DNA from 2 places in the Oceanobacillus sp. FSL W8-0428 genome. Region 2 is predicted to be linked to the other one. Evidence: a T-box and tRNA genes for the amino acid it is inferred to sense, from the RefSeq annotation. Region 2 holds a T-box; the other holds one or more tRNA genes.

Region 1 (14,719 bases), 1.8 Mb from region 2:
CAATCCATATGTATACAACACAGCTAAGTACAATCATCAGTACACCTAACACAAAAAGGATAAGCATTAACCATTCAATACGACGAGCCATAATTCCACCATACATTATTAAGATACCAGCGAACACAAGGATTAAGGCAAAGGTACGGATTTTATTTATTTTACTTGAGTAAGTTATTTGTTGTGCCATTTAAATCCCCCTTAAGATACAAATTTAGTATATCATAGAATATTAGAAGAATGAATATTAAAGAAAACTTCACAAGCCAAGCCGTAAAATGACATCGGATTGGTTACTTGTACTGAGGAACTGCCAGTATTACGATTACTATCCTTCAGTAAAATTTTATACTTTCCTATAGTTCAAAAAAGGGTTTTTAAAAGTATATATAGAATTATGTTTAATTAGAGGGAAAACAGGGAGGCAACTGTTATCATGGAGAATTTTCAAAGAATGATTTATCAAGAGCATGCAAGTAATCCAAATACATTAGGCATACTTGTTGTGGAGAAAACTCAATTTGACCGTCCAATTACGGATGAATTTGATAGTATTTTATTGATTATTGTTGAAAATCAAGAAGTGGATTGGTTTGTAAAACATTATGAGGTGAATGGACAAACGGTAGCTATGCATATTGTAACGAGATCGATTCTGATGGATTGGATTGACACAAGTGGTTACAGGCGTGCAGCAGAATGGGTTATCTATGGAAGAAAAGTTTATGACAGAAATGAGTTTATAAAGGGATTAAAAGATGAACTTCAATCGTTCCCGGAGGACAAACGTACACTCAGAAAGATAATTGATTTCGGAAAACTGTTGAAAAACTTTAGTGAAGGAAAAGCGTTATATGAATCAAAGGAGGTTATGGATTCTTATAGTAAAATTTTAAATGCCCTGCACTATTTAGCGAGGTTATCTGTTGTTGATCAAGGCTATTATCCAGAAGTAACTGTGTGGAATCAGGTAAAGAGTATTGATTTAGAAGTGTACAAACTATATGAAAAATTGATGGACAGCACAGAAAATTTAGAAAAGAGAATTGAATTAATGCTGATTGCAATGGATTTTGTTATGTTGAATAAAGCAGAGTCCGCCGCAGCACATCTGCTAAATTTATTAAGCAAAGAAGATGATTATTGCTCATATGCTTCTATTAAAGCTTTACCGGAGATAGAACACTATACCTTAGATTTACATGCAATTGTATCTTATTTAGAAGAAAAGGATATTATTGATATGAAACTGGTTCCTACTAAAAATCCGGATGTATTTCAGAGAATGTACAAGGTGAAAGAACTAGAGGAAGTATGATAATGGTATCTGAAACAGAAGTTTTCGGTGAGAAAACTAATTACTTATCCTGCAATTTTTATGAAGTTGTGGAATAAGTAATTTTTGGTTTCTGTTTCTTGATTATATCATTATGGCTGTAGCAGGTTTCAATTATTACTTATAGAAGATTATTTTAGAGAGAAAACTAAATTTAGCAAATCATATATACAGTAGAGAACTTTATTTCTCCTTTTGGAGGAGAGAATAACTGGAACTGTATTAAATGAAGTCTCGTTTTATGACAGGTATAGAGAAATGTATTTTTAGAATAGCAGCAAATACTTTGCAATAATAATATGTGAAAAGGATTGGACTTTGATTTATATCGGACCTGTATTTTTTACTGTACATAATGAAACTTCAAATATATCTGTAATTAATTAAAAAACTGACGTATATTATTTTATTTGAATTAATAAGGGGGACATTTAAGCCTTTGTATAAACTTTTTAACATGAGATTGGATATTTAAAATAGAAATAAACTTTTTTATGCATGTGTCTTAAGGGAATGACCGCATGTGAAAGAAAGAAAATCAAAATGCGTATTAAATGTGATTAATGCTTTTAGAAGGGGATACTCTATATTTGTATATGAAATACATAAGCTTAAGAAAAGGTGATATATCAATGTTTTATATTGTTATATTACTTTTGCCTAAGGTACTGTTTCAAGGCGAACCCTGATGGATCCGAAATTTGCTTTTAATAAATTTTAAAATAATCGTTGACTTTCTATTTTTAGCATGGTAAAGTTAATCTCGTTGCTGATTCGAGCAAGCGCTCAGTTAATAAAATATAAAAAAAGAAGTTGACAACAAACTTGAAATTATGTTATATTAATAAAGTCGCTGATTGAAGCGAAGCAATAAGAAATTGCTCTTTGAAAACTGAACAAAACAACCAGTACGAAAGAAGAAAAACACCTCGTTTTTCTTGAATATTTAAGTCAGAAGTTGACTTCTGAAAGCTAAAGAAACAAACACTTTTATGGAGAGTTTGATCTTGGCTCAGGACGAACGCTGGCGGCGTGCCTAATACATGCAAGTCGAGCGCGGGAAGCGGACAGAACTCTTCGGAGGGACGTTCGTGGAACGAGCGGCGGACGGGTGAGTAACACGTAGGCAACCTGCCTGTAAGACTGGGATAACTCGCGGAAACGCGAGCTAATACCGGATAATACTTATCATCTCCTGATGGTAAGTTGAAAGGCGGCTTTTGCTGTCACTTACAGATGGGCCTGCGGCGCATTAGCTAGTTGGTGAGGTAATGGCTCACCAAGGCGACGATGCGTAGCCGACCTGAGAGGGTGATCGGCCACACTGGGACTGAGACACGGCCCAGACTCCTACGGGAGGCAGCAGTAGGGAATCTTCCGCAATGGACGAAAGTCTGACGGAGCAACGCCGCGTGAGTGATGAAGGTTTTCGGATCGTAAAACTCTGTTGTCGGGGAAGAACAAGTATGATAGTAACTGATCGTACCTTGACGGTACCCGACCAGAAAGCCACGGCTAACTACGTGCCAGCAGCCGCGGTAATACGTAGGTGGCAAGCGTTGTCCGGAATTATTGGGCGTAAAGCGCTCGCAGGCGGTTCTTTAAGTCTGATGTGAAATCTTGCGGCTCAACCGTAAACGTGCATTGGAAACTGGAGGACTTGAGTGCAGAAGAGGAGAGTGGAATTCCACGTGTAGCGGTGAAATGCGTAGAGATGTGGAGGAACACCAGTGGCGAAGGCGACTCTCTGGTCTGTAACTGACGCTGAGGAGCGAAAGCGTGGGGAGCGAACAGGATTAGATACCCTGGTAGTCCACGCCGTAAACGATGAGTGCTAGGTGTTAGGGGGTTTCCGCCCCTTAGTGCTGAAGTTAACGCATTAAGCACTCCGCCTGGGGAGTACGGCCGCAAGGCTGAAACTCAAAAGAATTGACGGGGACCCGCACAAGCGGTGGAGCATGTGGTTTAATTCGAAGCAACGCGAAGAACCTTACCAGGTCTTGACATCCTTTGACCGCTCTGGAGACAGAGTTTTCCCTTCGGGGACAAAGTGACAGGTGGTGCATGGTTGTCGTCAGCTCGTGTCGTGAGATGTTGGGTTAAGTCCCGCAACGAGCGCAACCCTTGATCTTAGTTGCCAGCATTTAGTTGGGCACTCTAAGGTGACTGCCGGTGACAAACCGGAGGAAGGTGGGGATGACGTCAAATCATCATGCCCCTTATGACCTGGGCTACACACGTGCTACAATGGACGGAACAAAGGGAAGCAAGCCCGCGAGGTCAAGCAAATCCCATAAAACCGTTCTCAGTTCGGATTGTAGGCTGCAACTCGCCTACATGAAGCCGGAATCGCTAGTAATCGCGGATCAGCATGCCGCGGTGAATACGTTCCCGGGTCTTGTACACACCGCCCGTCACACCACGAGAGTTCGTAACACCCGAAGTCGGTGAGGTAACCTTTTTGGAGCCAGCCGCCGAAGGTGGGACGAATGATTGGGGTGAAGTCGTAACAAGGTAGCCGTATCGGAAGGTGCGGCTGGATCACCTCCTTTCTAAGGATATATAACGGAATTTTGTACTTGGTTGTTTGGTTCAGTTTTGAGAGAGCAATCTCTCAAGGAACTTCTGTTAAAACCGTCACGTCCATGTGACAACACAGAAGTCACCACATCCGTGTGGAAGCTTGTACCTTGAAAACTAAATAAGAGTAACAACGACATCAAACTTTAGAAATAAGGCAAAAAAAGCTATTGATATAGCAACACAACTGATTACGAAGTAATCAGCAAACTTATTCCAAAACTTTAGTTAAGTGAATAAGGGCGCACGGTGGATGCCTTGGCACTAGGAGCCGATGAAGGACGGGACTAACACCGATATGCCTCGGGGAGTTGTAAGTAAACTTTGATCCGGGGATTTCCGAATGGGGGAACCCACTGTTCGTAATGGGACAGGACATCTATCTGAATACATAGGGTAGATGAGGCAGACCCGGGGAACTGAAACATCTCAGTACCTGGAGGAAGAGAAAGAAAAATCGATTTCCTGAGTAGCGGCGAGCGAAACGGAAAGAGCCCAAACCAAGAAGCTTGCTTCTTGGGGTTGTAGGACACTCCATTGGAGTTACAAAGAAATTCTTTAAACGAATCGACTTGGAAAGGTCAGCCGAAGAAGGTAACAGCCCTGTAGTTGAAAAGGAATTTCCTCCGGAGTGTATCCTGAGTACGGCGGAACACGTGGAATTCCGTCGGAATCCGGGAGGACCATCTCCCAAGGCTAAATACTACCTAGTGACCGATAGTGAACCAGTACCGTGAGGGAAAGGTGAAAAGCACCCCGGAAGGGGAGTGAAATAGAACCTGAAACCGTGTGCCTACAAGTAGTCGGAGCCCGTTAATGGGTGACGGCGTACCTTTTGTAGAATGGACCGGCGAGTTACGATTGTATGCAAGGTTAAGTGGAAGACACGGAGCCGTAGCGAAAGCGAGTCTGAATAGGGCGAATGAGTATGCGGTCGTAGACCCGAAACCGTGTGATCTACCCATGTCCAGGGTGAAGGTCAGGTAACACTGACTGGAGGCCCGAACCCACGTATGTTGAAAAATGCGGGGATGAGGTGTGGGTAGCGGTGAAATTCCAATCGAACACGGAGATAGCTGGTTCTCTCCGAAATAGCTTTAGGGCTAGCCTCAAGATCGTGAGTACTGGAGGTAGAGCACTGATTGGACTAGGGGCCCCTACCGGGTTACCGAATTCAGTCAAACTCCGAATGCCAGTTACTTCAACTTGGGAGTCAGACTATGGGTGATAAGGTTCATAGTCGAAAGGGAAACAGCCCAGACCGCCAGCTAAGGTCCCAAAGTATACGTTAAGTGGAAAAGGATGTGGCGTTGCACAGACAACCAGGATGTTGGCTTAGAAGCAGCCATCATTGAAAGAGTGCGTAATAGCTCACTGGTCGAGTGACGCTGCGCCGAAAATGTACCGGGGCTAAACGTATCACCGAAGCTGCGGATTGTTCTTACGAACAATGGTAGGAGAGCGTTCAAAGTGCAGAGAAGTCAGACCGTGAGGACTGGTGGAGCGCTTTGAAGTGAGAATGCCGGTATGAGTAGCGAAAAAAGAGTGAGAATCTCTTTCACCGAATGCCTAAGGTTTCCTGAGGAAGGCTCGTCCTCTCAGGGTTAGTCGGGACCTAAGCCGAGGCCGACAGGCGTAGGCGATGGACAACAGGTTGATATTCCTGTACCACCTCATGATTGTTTGAACAATGGGGGGACGCAGGAGGATAAGGAGTGCGCACTGATGGATGTGCGTCCAAGCATGCGAGGAAGTCAGATAGGCAAATCCGTCTGACAAATTTCTGAGCTGTGACGGGGAGGGAAATATAGTACCGAAGTTCCTGATTTCACACTGCCAAGAAAAGCCTCTAGTTAGATCATAGGTGCCCGTACCGCAAACCGACACAGGTAGGCGAGGAGAGAATCCTAAGGTGAGCGGGAGAACTCTCGTTAAGGAACTCGGCAAAATGACCCCGTAACTTCGGGAGAAGGGGTGCTCACTTGTGAGTGAGCCGCAGTGAATAGGCCCAAGCGACTGTTTAGCAAAAACACAGGTCTCTGCGAAGCCGAAAGGCGAAGTATAGGGGCTGACACCTGCCCGGTGCTGGAAGGTTAAGGGGAAGAGTTAGCGTAAGCGAAGCTTTGAACCGAAGCCCCAGTAAACGGCGGCCGTAACTATAACGGTCCTAAGGTAGCGAAATTCCTTGTCGGGTAAGTTCCGACCCGCACGAAAGGTGCAACGACTTGGGCACTGTCTCAACGAGAGACCCGGTGAAATTATACTATGCGTGAAGATGCGCATTACCCGCGACAGGACGGAAAGACCCCGTGGAGCTTTACTGTAGCCTGATATGGAATGTTTGTGCAGTTTGTACAGGATAGGTGGGAGCCTTTGAAGCGTGAGCGCCAGCTTACGTGGAGGCACCCGTGGGATACCACCCTAACTGTATGACCATTCTAACCCAGGACCGTAATCCGGTTCGGAGACAGTGTCAGGCGGGCAGTTTGACTGGGGCGGTCGCCTCCTAAAAGGTAACGGAGGCGCCCAAAGGTTCCCTCAGAATGGTTGGAAATCATTCGTAGAGTGTAAAGGCAGAAGGGAGCTTGACTGCGAGACCTACAAGTCGAGCAGGGACGAAAGTCGGGCTTAGTGATCCGGTGGTTCCGCATGGAAGGGCCATCGCTCAACGGATAAAAGCTACCCCGGGGATAACAGGCTTATCTCCCCCAAGAGTTCACATCGACGGGGAGGTTTGGCACCTCGATGTCGGCTCATCGCATCCTGGGGCTGTAGTCGGTCCCAAGGGTTGGGCTGTTCGCCCATTAAAGCGGTACGCGAGCTGGGTTCAGAACGTCGTGAGACAGTTCGGTCCCTATCCGTCGTGGGCGTTGGAAGTTTGAGAGGAGCTGTCCTTAGTACGAGAGGACCGGGATGGACACACCGCTGGTGTACCAGTTGTTCCGCCAGGAGCATAGCTGGGTAGCTACGTGTGGAAAGGATAAGTGCTGAAAGCATCTAAGCATGAAGCCCCCCTCAAGATGAAACTTCCCATCACTTCAAGTGAGTAAAATCCCTCAGAGACGATGAGGTTGATAGGTCCGAGGTGGAAGCGTGGCGACACGTGCAGCTGACGGATACTAATCGATTGAGGACTTATCTAAGTTTTTTGATGTCACGTTACTCTTATTTAGTTTTCAGGGTGCAAAATTATACATATTTTTTAAAATTAGTACTTGATTTTTTCTCAAAAACGATTATAATATTGATTGTTACTGATTTTTAAAATCCTTGTCTGGTAACGATAGCGAAGAGGTCACACCTGTTCCCATGCCGAACACAGAAGTTAAGTTCTTCAGCGCCAATGGTAGTTGGGGGCTTCCCCCTGCAAGAGTAGGACGTCGCCAGGCAAGAGTATTCTCTTATTAAGTCCTTAAGGACAAGCGAATTACTTCTTTATTTAATATTATGGATTATTCCACAGTAGCTCAGTGGTAGAGCAATCGGCTGTTAACCGATCGGTCGTAGGTTCGAATCCTACCTGTGGAGCCATATGGAGAGCTGTCCGAGAGGCCGAAGGAGCACGATTGGAAATCGTGTAAGCCGCTACCGCGGCTTCGAGGGTTCGAATCCCTCGCTCTCCGCCATTAAAACTTTTACATGGCCCGTTGGTCAAGCGGTTAAGACACCGCCCTTTCACGGCGGTAACACGGGTTCGAATCCCGTACGGGTCACCAATAATGGAGGATTAGCTCAGCTGGGAGAGCACCTGCCTTACAAGCAGGGGGTCGCAGGTTCGAGCCCTGCATCCTCCACCATGTAAGACTTATAAATTCATATCGCGGGGTGGAGCAGTCTGGCAGCTCGTTGGGCTCATAACCCAAAGGTCGCAGGTTCAAATCCTGCCCCCGCAACCAAAATGGTCCGGTAGTTCAGTTGGTTAGAATGCCTGCCTGTCACGCAGGAGGTCGCGGGTTCGAGTCCCGTCCGGACCGCCATTAAAAGATTTAAAACAGTATATGGCTTGGTAGCTCAGTCGGTAGAGCAGAGGACTGAAAATCCTTGTGTCGGCGGTTCGATTCCGTCCCGAGCCACCTTTTTAATCTTCGTGGAGGGGTAGCGAAGTGGCTAAACGCGGCGGACTGTAAATCCGCTCCCTCAGGGTTCGGCAGTTCGAATCTGCCCCCCTCCACCATTTATAAAATTTCATAGGGGTATAGTTTAATGGTAAAACGAAGGTCTCCAAAACCTTTGATGTGGGTTCAATTCCTACTACCCCTGCCAATATGGCGGTCGTGGCGAAGTGGTTAACGCACCGGATTGTGGCTCCGGCACACGTGGGTTCGATCCCCACCGGTCGCCCTTTTTTATTTAATACATAAATTAATATTTAATCATTGGGCCATAGCCAAGCGGTAAGGCATCGGGTTTTGATCCCGTGTACCCTAGGTTCGAATCCTAGTGGCCCAGCCATTTTCGCGGAAGTAGTTCAGTGGTAGAACATCACCTTGCCAAGGTGGGGGTCGCGGGTTCGAATCCCGTCTTCCGCTCCAGAAGAAATGGCGGTATAGCCAAGTGGTAAGGCAGAGGTCTGCAAAACCTTTATCACCGGTTCAAATCCGGTTACCGCCTCCAAAAACGTGCCGGTGTGGCGGAATTGGCAGACGCGCGGGACTCAAAATCCCGTGTCCTCTGGGACGTGTCGGTTCGACCCCGACCACCGGTATTAGCAGGTCGATTTAGGATGATTTTAGAAATCATCAATATGCTTATGAATGTTGATATAACAACGTTCATAAGCATTTTTTATTTTATAGGAGTAACATATAAAAACATAGGTTTTTAAACTTACAGGCTCTATACTGAATGTGGTGGTGCCCTCCGTTCCATCGCCAGATGGAACGGAGACAAAAAAATACACTCTATTTCCTCTCTCTGGTAACCTTGAGTTGTCGAGACAAAAGGAATGGGAGAGGAAAAGAGTGCATCATCATTTTATCACAGAGTTGTTAGGAATTAAAGATACGCATGTAGATGTGTGGGATATCAGAGAAGAAGAAAGTTATTTTATTGCAGAATTATTCACGAAACAGCGTATGCAGAAATGTCCTTTTTGCCGTAAAAGAACCAAGCGGATACATGGCTATCGTTGGCAAAGCATTCAAGGACCAGCGTTTACAACCAAGGAAGTTCATCTTTCCCTGCGAAAACGACGTTATATTTGCACGTCGTGTCATCACACATTTTATGAGCGTCTACAAATGATTCATCGGTATCAACGTTGTATGGCGAGTGTGCAAACGACAGCGATGATGCATGCAGCGGTGAGTTCCTTTCGTACAGCGGCGCTAGTAACCGGAGTAACAGTGAATCGTGTCTTACGGTGGTTTGATCAGAAGGAGTTAACTACCAGCAAAGTGTTGCCGCGAGTCATTGCGATCGATGAGTTTAAAGGTGACGCGGATGGAGAGAGGTTTCAATTGAATGTGGTCGATGTGGAGAACCGAAGAATTATCGATATCTTGCCAAATCGAAAAGTGGAAACCATTGAAGCGTACTTAAAGTCCTGTGATACAGGTAAAGTAGAAATGGTAGTAATGGATTTATCTCAAGCGTTTAAACAAGCAATTCGAAAAGCACTGGGAAATCCTCTGATTATCGCTGACCGTTTTCACTTTATGCGTCAGGCCTATTGGGCTCTAGATGAGGTCCGCCGTGAAGTTCAAAAGGAGCTGCCCAAGAAAGATCGAATTCGAATGAAACGTTCCAAAAAACTTCTGTGGAAATCATGGACAACCTGTTCAGATGATCAGAAGAAGAAAGTCGAGCAATTATTAAGGATAGATCCCCGCTTAAAGGAAGCTTATGGTTTAAAGCATGAATTGGATACGTGGTTTAAGGAAAGTGATGCGCACAACGCAACTGCTGGATTAGAAGCGTGCCTGGAGAAGTTGAATGCATCCGCGTTAGAGGGATTTCATCGTGTCGCACGTACATTTAAAAGATGGCAACAAGAAATTCTGCATTCTTTTATGTATCCCTTTAATAATGGCTACATAGAAGGCGTTAATAATACGATTAAAGTATTAAAAAGATTATCTTATGGGATTAAACAGTTTGATCGAATGAGAAAGAAAATTCTATGGCAACAAGAGGTAAAGCTTGTCTTAAAGCAAGCTTATAAATAAAGAGGTGGAGGAATGATATTCCACCACCACATTTGACATAGAACCAACTTACAACACATTTGCAACACAAGTCTTAACTGGATATAAGCCATACAGATATCAGAGCTTTATTCTACTCAAACCAATTATTTAACATCTCTCCTTGGAACCTTTACAATAAAAAGAATAACTCAAAATGAAAGGATGAGGGTATTGAATATCTTAGTAGTAGGAGCAAATGGACAAATAGGGAAGCACCTGGTCAAGTTGATTCAGGAAAATGGAGATCAGGCACGTGCGCTTATCCGTAAGGAAGAACAAGCGGCTTATTTCAAGGAATTAGGAGCTGAAACAGCCATTGTAAACTTAGAGGATGAAATAGACGCGATTGCCAACGCGACAGAAGGTGTTGATGCGGTAGTATTCACAGCTGGATCCGGCCCTAAAACAGGAAAGGATAAAACCCTGATGATTGACTTAGACGCTGCTGTAAAAACCATTCAGGCCGCGGAAAAAGCGAACGTCAAGCGCTTTATCATGATTAGTTCGTTTGATACCAGCCGTGAAGCTATTCAAGCTGCGCCTGAGTCATTTGCACCCTATGTCGTAGCGAAACATTATGCAGACGAGTGGCTATTAAACACTGATTTAGACTACACCATCATCCATCCAGGTATGTTAACGAATAATCCTGGTACGAATCGGGTAAATCTTGGAGCCAGCGTGGAACGGGGAGAAGTACCACGAGAGGATATCGCTAAAGTAATTTATGCCAGCTTGAAAAATGACATAACCATTGGTAAAAGATTCCGGGCAGTAGGTGGACAAACACCTGTTGAAGAAGCAATACAGTCGGTATAATTATTAAAAATCGGGCAGACGCATGCCCGATTTTTTATGGGAGAAAATGGCCTTAAATAAGATATTTATGTAGAATACAGACAGTTTTTTATGAGCGTATAAACTTCAGACAGGAGGCATCCTTGCAAAATGAATAGAGCTTTTCAGTCATTGATGAGTTTAAGTAATCCTTCTCTTTATTTGAAACTGTACTTTTTCATCCCCAAATTGTTGTAATTTCAGAAATTTACAATTAAAGTATAAAATAGTATGGTAGTATGTGATTACAAGGTTGCTATATAAATAGAATTATTCAGCAGCCGTAAAAAAAGATTAGTTATTTACATAGTAAAGCTGCTGAATAGTTTGAGGTGGATAAATGAATCAAAAGTTTCCCGGGAAAATACATATTATAGGATCAATTGGAAGTGGAAAAACGACTTTGGCCAGGAAGCTTTCCGCTCAACTGCAAGTTTTTTATTATGAATTGGATAATGTTGTTTGGAAAAGATTTGATACAGGAGATATTAAAAGGACTCCGGAAGAAAGAGATGAATATCTGAAGAATATCGTTAATTCTGACAGTTGGATTATTGAAGGAGTCCATCATAAATGGATTGCTTCGAGTTTTCAAAATGCTGATGTTATTCTGTTTATAGATACTAAGCTATCAATAAGGAAATTTAGAATCATCAAAAGGTTTATTAGGCAGAAATTGGGCTTAGAAACAGCAAATTATAAGCCAACATTAAAGATTCTAAAAGATTTATATAAATATAATACTGCTTTTGAATATCATACTAAGCCAGAAATCTTGAATATGTTAAGACCTTATGAACATAAATTAATTTATGTTAAAAGTGACATTGAAATTATAAATTATTTTAAAAACAGCTGATATAATCTCCAGTAAGTAATTACTTGGTTTGTAAAAATATATTGTAGAACTAATAAGTAAGCGGGGGAATGTGTTATGCAAAGCAAATACATAATTAGAAACTATCAATCTGAGGATAAACCAGCTGCAATACAATTATATAAAAATTTGATTGAACACCATTCGGACATTATTTATTGGCAGCCTGGTCCAGAAAGTAATTGGAAGAATGTATATTGTGTTTTTTATAAGGATTTAATGATTGCTAAAGGGCAGTTAGAAGCGATTAATATTGTCTCGACAGACCATTCAGCCAATGCAAGTCATTTATTATTCTTTAATATAAAATTGCACTCTAATTGGGAAGATGATAATGAATTGAGGAATCTTCTTTATAAAAAAGTTCTCGAAGGAGCAAAATTATTGAAAAAGAAGCTTCCAGCTCAGTTTCCTGTGAAATTTTGTGTCGGAAATTTTGCATCAGAAGCAAAAGAAAATGCTTATTTGGAATCCAGAGGCTTTGACCATTTTAAAAGTCTGTATTGGATGCGCTGTAAATTGAACAACCTGATTCCGCAATCAGCTTTAAAAATACCAGACATTTCCGTAAAGCATTGGGATATGGGAACAAGAGTGGAAGAATTAGCATATTTGCAGGCAGAGCAGGGAATTTGGCCGGATGAGCCTACCAATTTAGAAAAATTACCTGCGTATAAAAGTAATCCATTTTGGAAAGCGATTACGGCTTTTTATAACGGTGAGATAATTGGGAGTATCATGGCTTGGAAAGAAAAACAGGAGGATATAGGAACTATCGAGAATGTTTTCGTAAAGCCGTACTGGAGAAAGTATGGACTTGCCAGTTACCTGATATCAGAGGGGCTCCACTATTTAAAAAGCTGCAATCTGAGTAAAGTACAGCTTCTTGTTGAAACGGAGAATGAATCTGCATTAAAGCTTTACAGGTCTCTTGGCTTTGAAACTATAAAAGAAGAGAAACGATATTGGATAGATCTATAATGAATGCAAGATTTCGGGGGACGTCAATATGAATGAAAATCTTATGAAGAAGTTTGAAAGAGAAGTAACAAAAGATAAAATTGACAGCTGTCTCATCCAGCATGATGGTAAGACTGTTTTTGAATATTATCGAAATAATAAAATGAAGGAAAGACAGCATAAGATATATTCTGTTACCAAAAGTATCTTATCAATCCTTGTCGGTATTGCAATTGACAAAGGCTATATACCACATGTGCATACGCCAATTACTGCATACTTTCCAGACAGCAGGAAGGATTCAGCTGGAGATGAAATTACGATTAAACATTTATTAATAATGACCTCAGGGCTGTATTGGCCAGGCAATACAGCGATGATACCGAGTAAAAATTGGGTTAAATTTGTTCTGAGCCAACCAGTTGAATATAAGCCGGGGGAAGAGATGATTTATAGCTGCGGTTCTTCTCAATTAATTAGTGCTATTTTACAAAAAGCAACTGGTTTAGATACTGTATCCTTTGCGCAAAAGCATTTATTTATGCCACTGGGTATAACACAATATAAATGGAACCGTGACTCGCAAGGAATTGCTATTGGCGGATTTGGATTGAATATGAAAACGGAGGATTTATTAAAAATAGGGATGCTCTATATGAACAATGGTCAATGGAAATCCAAACAGATTGTGCCAAGTGATTGGGTTAAGGAGTCTACTGCAGCCAGTGTTAAAATAGATAATACATTTTCATATGGTTATCACTGGTGGGTTTTAACAGGGGATGATCAAGAGTTTCCTAGACCTGAAACTTTTTTTGCTCTTGGAAAAAATGGACAGTATATCTTTGTTGTTCCAAGCTATAAATTAACAGCTGTATTCACAAGTGATATTACTGATGATTCATCTAGGCCGATAGAGTATTTTAAGAAGTATCTATTAGCTAACGCTTGTATTAAATCGTAGAAACTAAAATACAGCTACTGCATAAATAGATTGAATGGATTTAGAGGGGAAAAGACATGAATAAGAAAACAATATTTTTATCTATTGGCATTTTTACTATTTTATTAGCAATCTTTGTAGCCGGGAAATTCTTTACAGAGGAAAAAAATGAATCTGAGATAGTGTCGGAAATTATGGAGTATGCCTATGAAAAGTATCTAATATATGCTTATATGGCCGGCGATAACTCGTTATATTTTGAGATTGATGATACAGAGGATTATCATCAATTTCAGGAAGATATTACACAAAGATTAGATAAGCGTAACCTGTTGGGTAAGTATGAACTGGAAATTAAACAGACTTCAGATGAAGAGCATAGAGCTGAAAGATTAAAAATAGATATTGAGGGTATGATTTCCGATTACTTAGAGGAGCATAATCTTAATAATATAGATGTTGAATTTAATGATGACTCTAAATTAGACATTAGATTGCATCTATCTGATGATTCTGATCTGAGTGCAGAGGAGTTAAATAAGATGATGGAGGATTTTCTGGATGTTGAGATTTATGAAGATAAGTGAAATTGACTTGCTTATAAAAAGAGATTTTATAATAAGAGCCAGTTTCTTAAGCAAAAGGAGCCGGCTCTATATTTTTATTTGCTAAAAAGCTCCGACAAAGAAGTGCTCCGACAATACCTAATGTGGATAGGAACGTACCTGTAATCGATATTAGCATGAGGAGATTGTTCATTTTTTTCTCAGTTAATATAGTAGACAGGATAAAACAGATTGTACTTATTAAAAGTGCATATGATGTTCTCAATCCTATTTTATGTAAAATACCAATAGGAAGCGAATCGTTCCTGGATGATGGACGTAACGGACGTGAAAAAGCTTCTGTCCAAATTGTTGAAGCAATAAGGAAAAGCATGAAGTATCCAAATATAAGTAAAAAGTTTCTGGTGCTATTCATTCTTTCACCTGTTTAAA
Region 2 (14,719 bases):
AATCTGATACCGGCACGGCGCGCCTGGAAATCTTCAAAATTAGAGCAGGAAGAGATCTCACGATACGTATCCTGGCTTGGGATCCATACTTCAATATCGTATTTTTTCGCTGCTGTAAAGCCTAAATCACCTGTACACATACTCATTACGCGGTAAGGTAATTCTAACAGCTGTAACACCTTCTCTGCTTCACCAGTCAGCTTTTCTAATGTTTCATAAGAATCTTCCGGTTTTACAAAATTCACGAGCTCGACTTTATTAAATTGATGCTGACGGATTAAACCGCGTGTATCTCTTCCGGCAGAACCTGCTTCAGAACGGAAGCTGGCACTGAATGCGACATATTTTTTCGGCAGATCATCTACTGTTAAAATTTCATCACGATGATAGTTCGTTACAGGAACTTCAGCTGTCGGTACCAGAAAATAATCCCAGCCCTCCAGCTTAAATGCGTCCTCTTCAAACTTAGGAAGCTGTCCGGTGCCGGTCATGCTCATCCGGTTCACAATATATGGAGGAAGCATTTCCTGATATCCATGCTTATCCGCATGCAGATCCATCATAAAGTTCAATAATGCACGCTCTAATCTCGCTCCTAACCCTTTATAGAAAACAAAACGGCTTCCTGTTACCTTTGCAGCGCGCTCAAAGTCTAAAATATCTAAATTTGTAGCAACATCCCAGTGCGGCTGTGCTTCAAATGAAAATTCTGGAACAGTGCCCCATTTACGTGCTTCTACGTTATCATCTTCATCTTCTCCGACAGGAACGCTCGCATGCGGCAGATTAGGAATAGAAAGCATGATCTGGTCTAAGGTTTCTTCAATTTCTTTTAATTCTTTATCAAGCTTAGATATTTCATCTCCAACTTCACGCATGGAAGCAATAGCTGCTTCAGCATCCTTCTTTTCACGCTTTAGAACAGAAATCTCCTTAGACACTTCATTACGCTTTGCCTTTAACTGTTCCGTCTCTGCGATTAATTCACGTCTTCTTACATCCAGCTCACCAAATTTATCTAATTCACTGAGATCTTCTCCACGGTGCGCGAGCCTTCTCTTTACCTCATCAAAGTTATTTCGTACATACTTCATATCTAACATCATTGTTACCTCCTTGTATATTTGACTTCCTCTTTAAACCATTAAAAAACTCCCGTCCCTTATATAGAAAGGGACGAGAGTATATTTCCCGCGTTGCCACCCTAGTTAAAAAATCCAAATGGACTCTTTCGGCTTTGTATACGAATAACGTCGTATCTCCGTGCTTACTTACAATGACTGACTCACTTCGATAAGCATGCTCCAGGATGGATTCACTGTATTCTAACGCTAATTTACACCAGCCATTAGCTCTCTACAGATAGAAAAACAGCTACTAGTTCCTATCAACACATTATGTTTTTTTTGAATTATTGTATATCATAAGCTATTTCATATCAGGTTGCAAGGTTTCTGGAGAAATTAATTAAAAAAGTCCTTTAACCCAGTTGTATGCTCCCTGGAACATATTTACGAAGAAATCACCTATAGATTGTAAAGTGAGCATAAACCAATTAGCCTTTTCAACAGAGTCCATAGCAACTAATTCGTAACTTTCCTGGCTTGCTTCATCTGAAATATAGCCATAATCTTCTTCTTCCCCATCATAGACAACGTTAACTGTTCCAATTACTTCATCCGCTTCTATTGGAGCTTCCAGCTCACCGTTACTATTTAATTTATCTTCATCTAACGTATATTCTAAATGATAAAGCTCTTCCTCACCTGATTTCACAGGAACCTGAATAGCATTATTAATACCAATATTTACTTCTTTGTCTTTTCCTTTTGCGACAGGAATTGTTTCTTCGCCTTCTTCTTGATATCCTGCAGGAAACAATTCTTTTGTTTCAAACTGGTCAAATCCATAATCTAACAGCTTTGCCGTTTCTTCAAAGCGTTTTTCCATACTCGGTGTTTTCATAACAACCGTGATAAGCCGTTTTCCATCACGTTCTGCTGTTCCTGTAAAAGCATAACCGGCAAGATCAGTATGACCTGTTTTCAAGCCGTCTACACCTTCATAATAGTATTGTTCTAAGTTCACTGAATCATGATCGAGCATGTAATTCCAGTTGTCAATTTCCTGTCCATCAAATTCTGTACTCGGTATACTTGATATTTCCAAAGCTTCCGGGTAGTCATTCACCAAAGCTGTCGCCAGAATTGCAGCTGCACGGGATGATAATAAGTTTGTATCATTAGGGCTGGTCCCTTCAGGATAATTATCTCCTAAACTCTCGTTATCTAATCCCGTTGAATTGACAAATTTATATTCCTGAAGACCTAATTCTTCGCCCTTCTCATTCATCAATTTAACAAATTCACTTTCAGATCCTGCAATTAATTCAGCCAATGCAATGGATGTAGCATTATCTGAGTTGATTGCCATTGCTTCATATAATTCTTTTACTGTATAGTCTTTTTGCTGTGTTAATCCAACACCTGAAAAATCGCCATTTGCGGATATACTATATGCATAATCACTAATCTGTGTTGTTGTATCCCAAGAAATATCCCCATTTTCAATTGCTTCCCAAACAAGATATTCTGTCATTATTTTCGTCATGCTAGCAGGAGGCAATGCCACGTCCGGGTCTTTCGCATATAAAATTTTACCCGTTTCTGCATCCACTAAAATAACCGATTCTGCCTCTAATTCTAATTCATCTGCATAAACAGACATGGCTGGTGTTCCTAAAGATGTTAAGACAAGCGCTGCTGCAGCCACCAAAAGAAATAATTTATTCATAGACTTTCTCACATTTCCGTACCTCCGTTTAATAATATAGCTTGTTTACATAAAACGAAACTTCATTCAGTGACATTTTTTTCGCTCTTTTTCCACTAAATAGGGCTTGTAAATTACCTGTTTCACCCAAAAGCGCAGCACTGTGATAAGTTCTATGTATTCTGCTAAGCACGCTTCACATTTTACCATAAAAATTCATAAAAAAATAGATAGAGCAACATCCTCTATCTATTTTTTTTACGACCGTATGACACAAATTTGTCATCATATAAAATTCATTTCATTACTGCACAAAATAGTTTGGAGCTTCTTTCGTAATTTGTACATCATGTGGATGACTTTCCTTTAATCCGGCACCTGTAATGCGGATAAATCGAGAGTCATTTCTTAGGCTCTCTAATGTTTTTGTACCACAATAACCCATACCAGAGCGCAGACCGCCTGCCAGCTGATGGAAGGTATCTCCAAGTGATCCTTTATAAGCAATACGTCCTTCAATACCTTCTGGCACGAGTTTCTTATTCTCTGAATCACTTTGGAAATAACGATCTTTGGATCCCGCCTGCATCGCTCCGACAGATCCCATACCACGATATACTTTATATTGGCGTCCCTGGAAAATTTCTGTTTCCCCCGGACTTTCCGATGTCCCTGCAAAAATACTTCCCAGCATTACTGCATGTGCACCTGCTGCTAAAGCTTTTACAATGTCACCAGAGTATTTAATGCCGCCGTCTGCAATGACAGGAACACCATACTCCTTTGCTGCCCGGGCACAATCATAAACAGCGGTGATTTGCGGTACACCAACACCTGCAACAACACGAGTTGTACAGATTGATCCTGGTCCAATACCTACTTTTACAACAGAAGCTCCTGCTTCAATTAAAGCCCTTGTCCCATCTTCTGTTGCTACGTTTCCTGCAATAATCGCTAAATCGGGATAGGCCTCACGAATATATTTTAATTGATCAAGAACACCTTTAGAGTGGCCATGTGCAGTATCAATAACAATACCATCTACTCCAGCATCAACTAATTTTTCAATCCGCTTCATCGCATCGCCAGTAACACCGACAGCAGCCGCTACAATTAACCGTCCTTGTGAATCCTTTGCTGCATTCGGAAATTCAATGACCTTTTCAATATCTTTAATCGTAATCAGCCCTTTTAGAATCCCTTGATCGTCAACGAGAGGCAGCTTTTCAATTTTATATTTCTGCAGAAGCTTTTCTGCTTCATCCAATGTTGTGCCAACTGGCGCTGTTACCAATTCCTCAGTTGTCATCACTTCTGAAATCAGAATTGAATAATCCTCAATAAAGCGTAAATCACGATTGGTTAAAATACCGACAAGCTTTTGTTCCTCAATATTATTAACAATTGGAACTCCTGAAATGCGGTATTTCCCCATTAAATGCTCCGCATCGTATACCTGATGCTCAGGAGTCAAGAAGAAAGGGTTCGTGATAACTCCACTTTCAGAGCGTTTTACACGGTCTACTTCCTCTGCCTGCTGTTCAATAGACATATTCTTATGAATAACACCAAATCCGCCCTGTCTTGCCATAGCAATTGCCATTTCTGCTTCTGTTACTGTATCCATTCCAGCACTGATAAAAGGTGATTTCAACTTTAAGTTTGATGTTAAATCAACACTTAAATCCACCTGATTTGGTAAAACCTCTGATTCAGCCGGAACAAGTAGTACATCATCAAACGTTAAACCTTCTTTTGCAAATTTGTCTTCTCTCATTGCTAGCTCATCCTCCAATCATTGAATTTACAACATAGTTTCACTTCATTTTGCAGATGCTATACAGTTTTCAAGGTATATCTTCATACGATATCGGAGAAACTGCTTAAAAAATACCGCCTTTGTGAAAGTAGTAGCAAATATCTATTTTTACTTACATTACTCTATCTTTTAAGCTTTTTCAAGCACCCTACATATAAGTACAAATAGAGGATAGATTCAAAATATTTAAATAGTTATGGAGCTGGAGTGATGATTCCTTATGAAGATATCTACTCGTTTTTAACTGCAGAAGAAAATGCGCAAAAATATTTAGAAAAAAGTTATCAATCTCAGGATGATACGAAAACAAAAAGCTATCAAAATAGTTCCTCGTTTATACACTATATAAATAATGGAATCAGTTTTATGGAATCCAGCCAAAGCAGCAATATTCTGGTTCAGCCTGTTTTGTCTTTTTATGGGATGATGCATCTTTTAAAAGGCTGGCTGTTAACAAAACGCCCTGATTATCCTGAAACAACAGCTGTACTTGCACACGGTTTGACAGCCCGGAAAAGAAAACGCAAAGATTATCGTTTTATTGAGGATGAAGTCAAAATTCAGCAGCAGGGTTTATTTCCATATGTCAGCCGTTATTTATTTTCTCACCATCCCTTCCCTTTAAATCGTGTTTCGATGCAGCTGCTGCTGCGTTCTATTCCAGAATTAAGTACTATCTGGAATTTTAACAAAGAAAATCCGATGGTTATTATTGGAGAAAAAGGAAGTAAACAGCTTTACTTTCCAGACAGTATTTTAGATGGATTTCATTTAAAAGAAACTACATTTGTAGAGCGAATTCGTCCCTTTCTTCCCCCAATCGAGGATATTCAGCAGAAAGAAGGAGGATTAGAGCTTTATCTGACAGGATCCGTCACAGATTGGAATGGACCTTTCCGTTATCATCTGTATAATGAATGTATTTATTTTCCGGCAGCAAGAGCAGATTATTTCCCTTATTCTGAGATCCTGGTGCATTATCTGCTTCTGTTTAATTTAAGCATGATTTGCAGGTATGAAACAGAATGGTGGGGAGAGCTTATCCAAATGAAGACAGATCGGGAATATCCGCTGATTCAACAATTTTTAAAAATAACACAGCAAAAAACACCAGCCCTTATCAGCCAGTGTTTATTGCAAAATTTTCAGGGTGAAACTAAATAAAAAATCAGCCGCCAAGCTGTATTTCCCATAGCCAGGCAGCTGATTTTCTTAATATTATCATTGGATAACAATACGAACTAAAAAATCTTATCTGTTACTCGTTGTTATCATCCGCTTCGTTATTCTTCTCAGACACTTCCGTTTGCTCAGCTTGTTCTGCTTCTTCTTCCACTACCTCTTCTTCTTTCTCAATTCGGGCTACAGTTGCAACTTCTTCATCATCCTGCAGACGAATCAAGTGCACTCCTTTAGTATTTCTGCCAGTTTGAGAAATATCGGATACTTGAATACGAATAAGCACACCGCCAACAGTGATAACCATTAAATCTTCATCACCATGGATAGCCTTCACAGCAACAACATGTCCTGTTTTTTCATCAAGCTTACAGGTAAATACACCTTTACCGCCACGGTTAATACGGCGATATTCATCTTCTGGTGTCTGCTTTCCAAATCCTTTACTTGTTACATGGAGAATTTTAGAACCTTCTTCCATGATTTCCATCGAAACTACTTCATCGTCCTCGCGCAGGGAAATTCCTTTTACTCCTGCTGCTGTTCTTCCCATTGGACGCATCTGCTCTTCCTCAAAACGGATTAAATAGCCATTTTTCGTAGCAATCATAATTTCTTTTTCGCCATCGGTCATACGGACAGAAATTAATTCGTCCTCTTCCCGCAGATTTACAGCAATGAGGCCGCCTTTGCGGATATTTTTAAATTTTTCAAGGGAGGTACGTTTCGCAACCCCATACTTCGTTGTAAAGAACAAGAAGTGGTCTTCATCAAACTCAGATACAGAAATAACTGCATTGACCCATTCCCCTTTTTCCACCTGAAGCAAATTAATGATTGGGATTCCTTTGGCAGTACGGCTAAACTCAGGAACTTCGTATCCTTTGGTTTTATAAACCTTCCCTTTGTTCGTAAAGAATAGAACTGTATCATGTGTTGAAGTTGATACAAGATGCTCTACAAAGTCATCCTCGTTCGTGCCCATTCCCTGGATACCACGGCCGCCGCGGCGCTGTGTACGGTACGTAGACGCCGGTAATCGTTTAATATAACCCTGATGTGTCAGCGTGATAACAATATTTTCTTCCGGGATAAGATCTTCATCCTCAAAGAAACCTGCTCCGCCGGCAACAATTTCTGTACGGCGGTCATCACGGAACTTCTCTTTGATTTCAATCAGCTCTTCACGAATGATTTCTAATACTTTTTCTTCGTCAGCTAAAATTGCTTTTAATTCAGCAATTAATGCCTGCAGCTCTTTATATTCTTCTTCAATCTTTTCACGTTCCAAGCCTGTTAAACGCTGCAGACGCATATCAAGAATTGCCTGAGCTTGTTTTTCAGACAGTTGGAAACGTTCGATTAAGCCTTCTCTTGCTATATCGGCCGTTTTGGAGTTACGGATTAAGGAAATAACCTCATCCAAGTGATCAAGTGCAATACGCAAGCCTTCTAAAATATGTGCGCGTGCTTCTGCTTTATTTAACTCAAAAGCTGTACGGCGCTTGATAATTTCTTTTTGATGCTCTAAATAATATTCTAAGCATTGTTTAATAGTTAATACTTTTGGACGCCCGTCAACAAGGGCAAGCATATTAATACCAAAAGTTGTCTGCAAAGAAGTATGCTTATATAAATTATTCAATACAACATTCGCATTTGCATCTCTTCTGAGCTCGATTACAATCCTCATCCCATTACGGTCAGATTCATCACGAAGATCTGTGATACCATCAATTTTTTTATCACGGACAAGTTCAGCTATTTTCTCAATAAGCTTAGCTTTGTTCACCTGATAAGGAAGCTCTGTCACAATAATTGTTTCTTTATCATTTTTCCCCTGCTCAATATTGCTTTTTGCACGGATCGTAATAGATCCTTTTCCTGTTTCATAGGCTTTGCGGATACCGCTTCTTCCTAAGATTTGACCAGCTGTAGGGAAGTCTGGACCTGGAAGATAGCTTTCCATAATTTCATCTACTGTTATATCCGGATTTTTACTTACTGCAAGTACAGCATCAATTGTTTCTCCCAAATGATGCGGCGGAATATTCGTTGCCATCCCGACAGCAATCCCTGATGTTCCATTAACAAGTAAATTAGGGAATCGAGCCGGGAACACGATTGGTTCACGTTCAGCGCCGTCATAGTTATCCTGATAGTCAATTGTGTCTTTATTAATGTCACGAAGAAGCTCCATGGAAATCTTAGACATACGTGCTTCTGTATAACGCATTGCCGCTGCCGAATCACCATCGACAGAACCGAAGTTCCCATGCCCGTCCACGAGCATATATCGATAACTGAAATCCTGCGCCATTCTTACCATTGTTTCATAAACAGCCGAATCACCATGTGGATGGTACTTACCAATAACCTCTCCAACGATACGTGCCGATTTTTTAAATGCTTTGTCAGAGTGCATTCCCAGATCATTCATTGCATAAAGAATACGGCGATGTACGGGCTTCATTCCATCTCGGACATCTGGTAATGCCCTTGCTACAATTACGCTCATCGCATAATCCAAGAAGGATGTGCGCATCTCTTTACTTATATTTATTTCCTGGACACTCGGACGATTTTCCTCTGCCATAGTCTAATAACCTCCCAATCACTATTATTTCAGTGATTTCCTCGAATCTTTCCATTGGATAAGCTGGATTATAATATTTGAGCTTTTTGAATATACATGGAGTCTAAGAATAGCCTTTAGAATGGCCGCTCCAGAAATACACTACGCTTTCCTGTGGGCTTGCGCTCAGCCTCCGCGAAAAAGAAGATCGCTTTTTCTGCGGGGTCTTCCTACTGGGACTGCGATTACTCGCCCCACCGAAGACATTTGCGCTTTCCCACGGGAGTCTACGTGTATTTCTTCCGCTAGTTGTAGAGTACTATCACTATTCATTCTTATTAATAAAGAAAACGGAAGCATGTATATTAATAATTAAACTTATATAACTATTATATTTTTAACACCTGACACAAAGGAATAGAGATTTTCTATCCGCTTAATTGCCTTTATCAAAATGATGTAACAATTAAATATCTAAGTTTTGTACGTACTGGGCGTTTTCTTCGATAAAGTTGCGTCGTGGTTCTACTTTATCGCCCATTAACATATCAAAAACCTGGTCTGCATCAATTGCATCGTTAAGCTCAACCTGCAGCAGTGTACGTGAGTCTGGGTTCATTGTTGTATCCCAAAGCTGGTCCGCGTTCATTTCTCCCAGTCCTTTATAGCGCTGAATACCTGGTTTTGGTGCTTTTGGAAGCTCAGCAAGGAGTGCATCCAGACCTTTATCGGAATAAACATAATGGACCGCTTTGCCCTGCTTGATTTGATAAAGCGGCGGCTGTGCAATATAAATATAGCCATGCTCAATTAATGGACGCATATATCGGTAGAAAAACGTTAATAATAACGTTCTGATATGAGCTCCATCCACATCAGCATCTGTCATAATAACAACCTTATGATAGCGTGCCTTAGATATATCAAAATCTTCAGCAATACCAGTTCCTAACGCCGTAATCATGGCACGTACTTCATTATTTGATAAAATTCGATCCAGACGTGCTTTTTCGACATTTAAGATTTTCCCCCGTAAAGGAAGAATTGCCTGGTAGTGACGGTCTCTTCCTGATTTTGCAGAACCGCCGGCAGAGTCACCCTCTACAATGTACAGCTCACTTTTTGATGCGTCTTTTGAAGAACAATCAGCTAATTTTCCTGGCAGACTTGTTACATCAAGCGCACTTTTACGACGTGTCAGCTCTCTTGCTTTTTTAGCAGCCAAACGTGCTCTGGACGCCATTAACCCTTTTTCAACAATAATTTTAGCAATCGTTGGATTTTCATAAAGAAATTTAGAGAAGGTCTCTGAAAATACGCCATCTGTAATTGCACGTACTTCGCTGTTTCCCAGTTTTGTTTTCGTCTGCCCTTCAAATTGTGGATCTGGATGCTTCACGGAAACAATTGCTGTCAAACCTTCCCGGACGTCCTCTCCAGACAGGTTCGATTCATTATCTTTCAATAAGCTGTTCTTTTTCGCATAATCATTGATTGCACGCGTCAACCCTGAACGGAAACCAACTTCATGTGTTCCACCCTCATAGGTATGAATATTATTAGCAAAAGAATATAAGCTGGTTGCAAACCCATCGTTATATTGGATAGCAATTTCAACAGCTATTCCCTGATCTTCACCTTCAGCATAGAATGGTTCGTGCAATACTTCTTTATTTTTATTAATGAATTCTACATAAGAACTGATTCCGCCCTCATAATAATACGTTGCCGGCTCTTTCTCCGTACGCTTATCTTCAATGGATATACGCAATCCTTTGTTTAAGAAAGCAAGCTCTCTCAGACGTTGTTCTAATGTTCCATAATCGTACTCGGTAGTTTCTGTGAAAATTTCTGGATCTGGTATAAAGTGTGTTACTGTTCCTGTAATATCTGTATCACCGATAATCTCAATTTCTCCATCAGGAACCCCTTTATGAAAAGAAAGGTAATGAATTTTTCCATCGAGGTGAACAGTTACCTCTAATTTACTGGAAAGAGCATTTACAACAGACGCACCTACACCATGAAGTCCACCGGAAACTTTATATCCGCCGCCGCCAAATTTACCGCCGGCGTGAAGCACTGTCATAATAACTTCTAAAGCTGGGCGGCCTGTTTTCTTTTGGATACCAACAGGAATTCCCCGGCCATTATCTTTTACAGTAATACTGTTATCTTCTTCGATAATGACTTCAATATGATCACAATAACCTGCCAGTGCTTCATCGATACTGTTATCGACAATCTCCCAAACAAGGTGGTGTAATCCTTTTTCACTGGTGGAACCGATGTACATTCCTGGTCTTTTACGAACGGCTTCAAGACCTTCGAGTACTTGTATCTGGTCAGCATCATAGGCTTGGTTTTCTGTTACTTTGTCTTCCATTGACATCTTCTCACACTCATTTCTATATGAATTACGCTTCATCAATTTATCACGGATAACCGTCTGTAAAACTCCCACTGAATGAAGTTTCTTTTTATATTTAAAAAGAGAGTATTCTGCATTATTGTGCAGCTGGAATCTCTTGATTTTTTGCTGTTTAGAATATTATTAGTTTGTCTGTGCAGAGATAATTATTTATAGAAAAACAGCTATCTCCGGCTCTAATTTTTTAATAAGCTGATTTACAGATACGGCTGCGCTTTTCAGACTCATTCTTCATAATAATCTTCTAAATTACTGATTGTTGTTAAAATACCTGACCGCTTTCTTAAAGTAGCCACCGATAAGGTACTGAAAAAAATACGATTTTCTGTAATCATAATGGATTTTGCCTTTTTTTCGGGACCGGAAACTCTATCCTTCTGCTTCCATTCCTGTATCATCTGATACATTCCTGATGCATTTGCATATAAATCGTAATCAATTATCGCAATGACCTCCCGGGACCGGATAACATTATCATTGCCAATGTGGATGAACACGATCAATCGCTTCCTTTCTTCGTTTAATCAGACTTCTTCCATTCTTACGCTGCTCATTTACCTTAAAAAAAGCAGCAGATTACGACTCTTTATTATTTGTTGCGATACCTTCTTGAACATAAAATAACTCTGCATTTTTCAAAGTTTCATGATGAATACCATCTACATTCGTTGTTGAAACAAATGTCTGTACTTTTCCCTGAATCGTATTTAAAAGGTGAGACTGGCGGTAATCATCCAGTTCACTTAATACATCATCAAGTAAAAGAATCGGATATTCACCCACCTCCTGATAGATCAGTTCTATCTCAGCCAATTTAACGGACAATGCAGTCGTTCTTTGCTGTCCTTGCGAGCCATACGTTTGGACATCTTTGCCATTCACGAAAAAAATAAGGTCATCTCTGTGCGGACCAATCAATGTTGTACCGCGTTCAATTTCTTTTTTACGGACCTCCTTAAAGGAATTTTCATAGTTAGTAGTTATTTTTTCCTTATTTGCGCCTTCTGATACCTTTATTGTCGCATCATATTGAATTTCTAAGTTTTCTAGATTACGACTGATCCCTTCGTGAATAGGTCCTGCCCATTTCCTCAGCAGATCAAGGTAAACAAATCGTCTCTCCAGCAAAAAAGAAGCATGCTCAACCAGTTGGTCAGTCAATACATCCAACATAGTTTCATCAGCACTGCTCTGACGTTGCAGCTGCTTTAATAAATGGTTTCTTTGCTTCAGTATTTTTTGATATTGAGATAAATGGTAGATATAGGTTGGCTGGATTTGACCTAATTCCATATCCATAAAACGACGGCGAATCTGCGGAGCTCCTTTTACAATGGTCAAATCCTCCGGCGCAAACATAACCACATTAACCGCACCAATATAGTCACTTAACCGGTGCTGCTCCAAATGATTTATTTTTGCTTTTTTTCCTTTAGATGAAATGGAGATTTGCAGGGGGATGGACTGATTCCTTTTCGTAATCCTGCCCTCTATTGTAGCATAATCTGAATCCCAGCGTATGAGCTCTTTTTCCCGCATCGTCCGATGAGAACGGGTAAATGAGAGCACATAAATAGCTTCCATCAGATTGGTTTTTCCTTGAGCATTTTCTCCAATGATGACATTAACCTTATCATCAAATGTAATATCCAACGCTTCATAATTGCGGTAATTGGTTAATTTCAATTGTTCAATATGCATTCTTTATTCCTCTTTGAAAATGACAAAGGATCCTATCTCATCTATTTCAAGGACATCTTCCGGATATAATTTTCTTCCGCGGCGATGTTCACGTTCTCCATTTACCACAGCACCTATATCTTGAAGATATGCTTTGACCATTCCACCAGAATCCAAAAAATTAAGCAGCTTGACACATTGGCCAAGCGTAATATATTCCGTATCTATTTTTATCTGCTCATGCATGATATCACCAAATACTTTCTATTTGTTTTGTCTGCCTTATAAAAAAGTGAAAACAGACACGTATATTATTTCTTCTATTTTCTATTTTACTAAAAATTGATTAAAAAAGGAAGGAAAGGCCTCAAATAATTACAAAAAGATATGTCTTAGCGTTTTTTAGACTTTTTTAATGGGGGCATTCTTATTTCTCTCTTCTCTTCTTAGAGCGCGTTTTATGTTGTTTTTTAAAAGGGATTGTAAAAAATAAAATAATATAGGGATGGATTTAAATATATCTGTGTTGAAACTGGCCATTTTTCAGTCGTATCCGCTCTAAATTTTGGATTTTAAAGCTGAATACTGCGATTTTCCTAAAAGGCTGTATGCTCGATCATTCTTCAATGGAGCTTTCTGTCCCCGTTAAGTTGATTTCCCTTACCTGCTTTTAAAATTAAATATGTTTTATCTGCTTCTTTTACTCTAAAAAAACTAAAAAGCCCTTTTTTATTAAAAGAGCCTTTTAGTTTACAAAGTATAACTTTTACTTATCCCCTGAACTTGATACATTTTTTACGCGTTGTGCGTAAAAAGATAAATATCTCCTAGTATGTTCTTACTGGTAAAATCAGTTGAAGAATAGAATCGTTTTCTACTGGACGAATGACAAATGGACGCATAGCTCCAGTAAATTCGATCACTACTTCGTCATATTCAATCGCCTTTAATGCATCGATCATATATTTTGAACTGAAGGATATTTTTAGATTTTCCCCATCAATCTTATCAGCAGTTACTTCTTCTTCTACATTTCCAATTTCCGGAGAATTACTTGAGATCTCAATCAAAGCATTATCATTGCTTGTAAACTTAACAACATTATTTCTTTCTTCTTTTGCCAATAAAGAAGCACGTTCAATTGATCTTAAAAGTGGTGTTGTTTTAATTTGAATAGTAGTTTTACTATGATCTGGAATTAATCTCGAGGTTTCGGGATAATTTCCATCTAATAATCTGGATAAGAAATTCAAATGCTTCGTACGGAAAAGAATCTGGTTGTTCGTTACACTGATTTCCACAGTTTCCTCAGAATCATTTAAAATTTTATATAGTTCGTTCAAGCTTTTTCCAGGTACAACTACCTGTTCAATAGTCACATTTGTACCTGTTACCGGCACATCTCTTTTTGCCAGACGATGGCTGTCTGTTGCAGTAAATACAAGCTTTTGATCTTCTAACTTAATATTTACTCCGGTTAGAATCGGTCTTGTTTCCATCGTAGATACAGCAAAAACAGTTTGCTTAATCATGCTTTTTAATAAATCAATTGGCATTTCAAAGCTGTTTTCTGTTTGCAGCTTAGGAAGCATCGGATATTCATCCGCACTTTGGCCATTTAAATTAAACTCTGATTTCCCTGAAGTAATTTTTACATTAAATTGATCGTCAACTACAATATCAACCTGTGATTCAGGAAGCTTCCGGACAATTTCAGGAAAGTATTTAGCCTGCAACACAATACTTCCTTCTTCAATATTTTCAATATATACTTTGTCTTCATCTTCAGCTGGAATATAAGATTCAATCGAAATATCAGAATCACTACCCGTTAAAGTGACTCCATGTTGCTTCACTTCAATTTTCATTCCAGTTAATATCGGAATAACAGTTCTGGCAGAGATTGCTTTCATTACATCCTGAACACCAGCAATCAATTTATCTCTTTGTATTGTAAAACGCATGTATTTATCCTCCTTGATTTTTAAAGAAAAGCTTTGCAGCAGCTGTTTCTTAAATTCGTTCCTAAATTCATGAAAAAGGGTTCTATATATTTATTAATTATAATATAAAAAACAGTAATAATAGTAATAAGGGCTGTGGTTACTGTGGATAAGTAGAATCAAGTTAAAAATATCAAAGTTTTCCACATGTGTATAACCTGTTTATATGTTGTTCCATCTTTACACAACATACACAGCCGTGCAGCTTATAAGGATTTAAGCTTTTCTTTTAATTCTTCAATATCCCGATCTAATTCTGT

The links. A T-box is a leader RNA that pairs with one kind of tRNA and senses whether it is charged. The one in region 2 lies ahead of serS (serine--tRNA ligase), so its partner is inferred to be a tRNA-Ser.
Region 1: it encodes a tRNA-Ser, which carries the amino acid that the T-box ahead of serS (serine--tRNA ligase) is inferred to sense. The anticodon was not compared.

The regions. Positions count from the first base shown of each region.
Region 1 covers NZ_JBBORB010000001.1:3,155,684-3,170,402, forward strand. The annotation lists gene MKY30_RS14960 (DUF2614 family zinc ribbon-containing protein) at 1-190, opposite strand, end outside; gene MKY30_RS14965 (nucleotidyltransferase-like protein) at 437-1,318, shown strand; rRNA gene MKY30_RS14970 (16S ribosomal RNA) at 2,326-3,888, shown strand; rRNA gene MKY30_RS14975 (23S ribosomal RNA) at 4,143-7,059, shown strand; rRNA gene rrf (5S ribosomal RNA) at 7,190-7,305, shown strand; tRNA gene MKY30_RS14985 (tRNA-Asn) at 7,373-7,447, shown strand; tRNA gene MKY30_RS14990 (tRNA-Ser) at 7,451-7,542, shown strand; tRNA gene MKY30_RS14995 (tRNA-Glu) at 7,558-7,632, shown strand; tRNA gene MKY30_RS15000 (tRNA-Val) at 7,638-7,713, shown strand; tRNA gene MKY30_RS15005 (tRNA-Met) at 7,736-7,812, shown strand; tRNA gene MKY30_RS15010 (tRNA-Asp) at 7,817-7,893, shown strand; tRNA gene MKY30_RS15015 (tRNA-Phe) at 7,917-7,989, shown strand; tRNA gene MKY30_RS15020 (tRNA-Tyr) at 8,006-8,090, shown strand; tRNA gene MKY30_RS15025 (tRNA-Trp) at 8,106-8,179, shown strand; tRNA gene MKY30_RS15030 (tRNA-His) at 8,185-8,257, shown strand; tRNA gene MKY30_RS15035 (tRNA-Gln) at 8,294-8,368, shown strand; tRNA gene MKY30_RS15040 (tRNA-Gly) at 8,374-8,448, shown strand; tRNA gene MKY30_RS15045 (tRNA-Cys) at 8,457-8,530, shown strand; tRNA gene MKY30_RS15050 (tRNA-Leu) at 8,538-8,621, shown strand; gene MKY30_RS15055 (ISL3 family transposase) at 8,878-10,083, shown strand; gene MKY30_RS15060 (SDR family oxidoreductase) at 10,267-10,923, shown strand; gene MKY30_RS15065 (AAA family ATPase) at 11,282-11,800, shown strand; gene MKY30_RS15070 (GNAT family N-acetyltransferase) at 11,876-12,799, shown strand; gene MKY30_RS15075 (serine hydrolase domain-containing protein) at 12,828-13,742, shown strand; gene MKY30_RS15080 (hypothetical protein) at 13,799-14,308, shown strand; gene MKY30_RS15085 (hypothetical protein) at 14,355-14,702, opposite strand.
Region 2 covers NZ_JBBORB010000001.1:1,385,002-1,399,720, reverse strand. The annotation lists gene serS (serine--tRNA ligase) at 1-1,103, opposite strand, end outside; T-box leader at 1,170-1,400, opposite strand; gene MKY30_RS06150 (serine hydrolase) at 1,468-2,805, opposite strand; gene guaB (IMP dehydrogenase) at 3,077-4,549, opposite strand; gene MKY30_RS06140 (YaaC family protein) at 4,802-5,755, shown strand; gene gyrA (DNA gyrase subunit A) at 5,850-8,366, opposite strand; gene gyrB (DNA topoisomerase (ATP-hydrolyzing) subunit B) at 8,812-10,737, opposite strand; gene remB (extracellular matrix regulator RemB) at 11,001-11,273, opposite strand; gene recF (DNA replication/repair protein RecF) at 11,353-12,477, opposite strand; gene yaaA (S4 domain-containing protein YaaA) at 12,481-12,702, opposite strand; gene dnaN (DNA polymerase III subunit beta) at 13,284-14,420, opposite strand; gene dnaA (chromosomal replication initiator protein DnaA) at 14,666-14,719, opposite strand, start outside.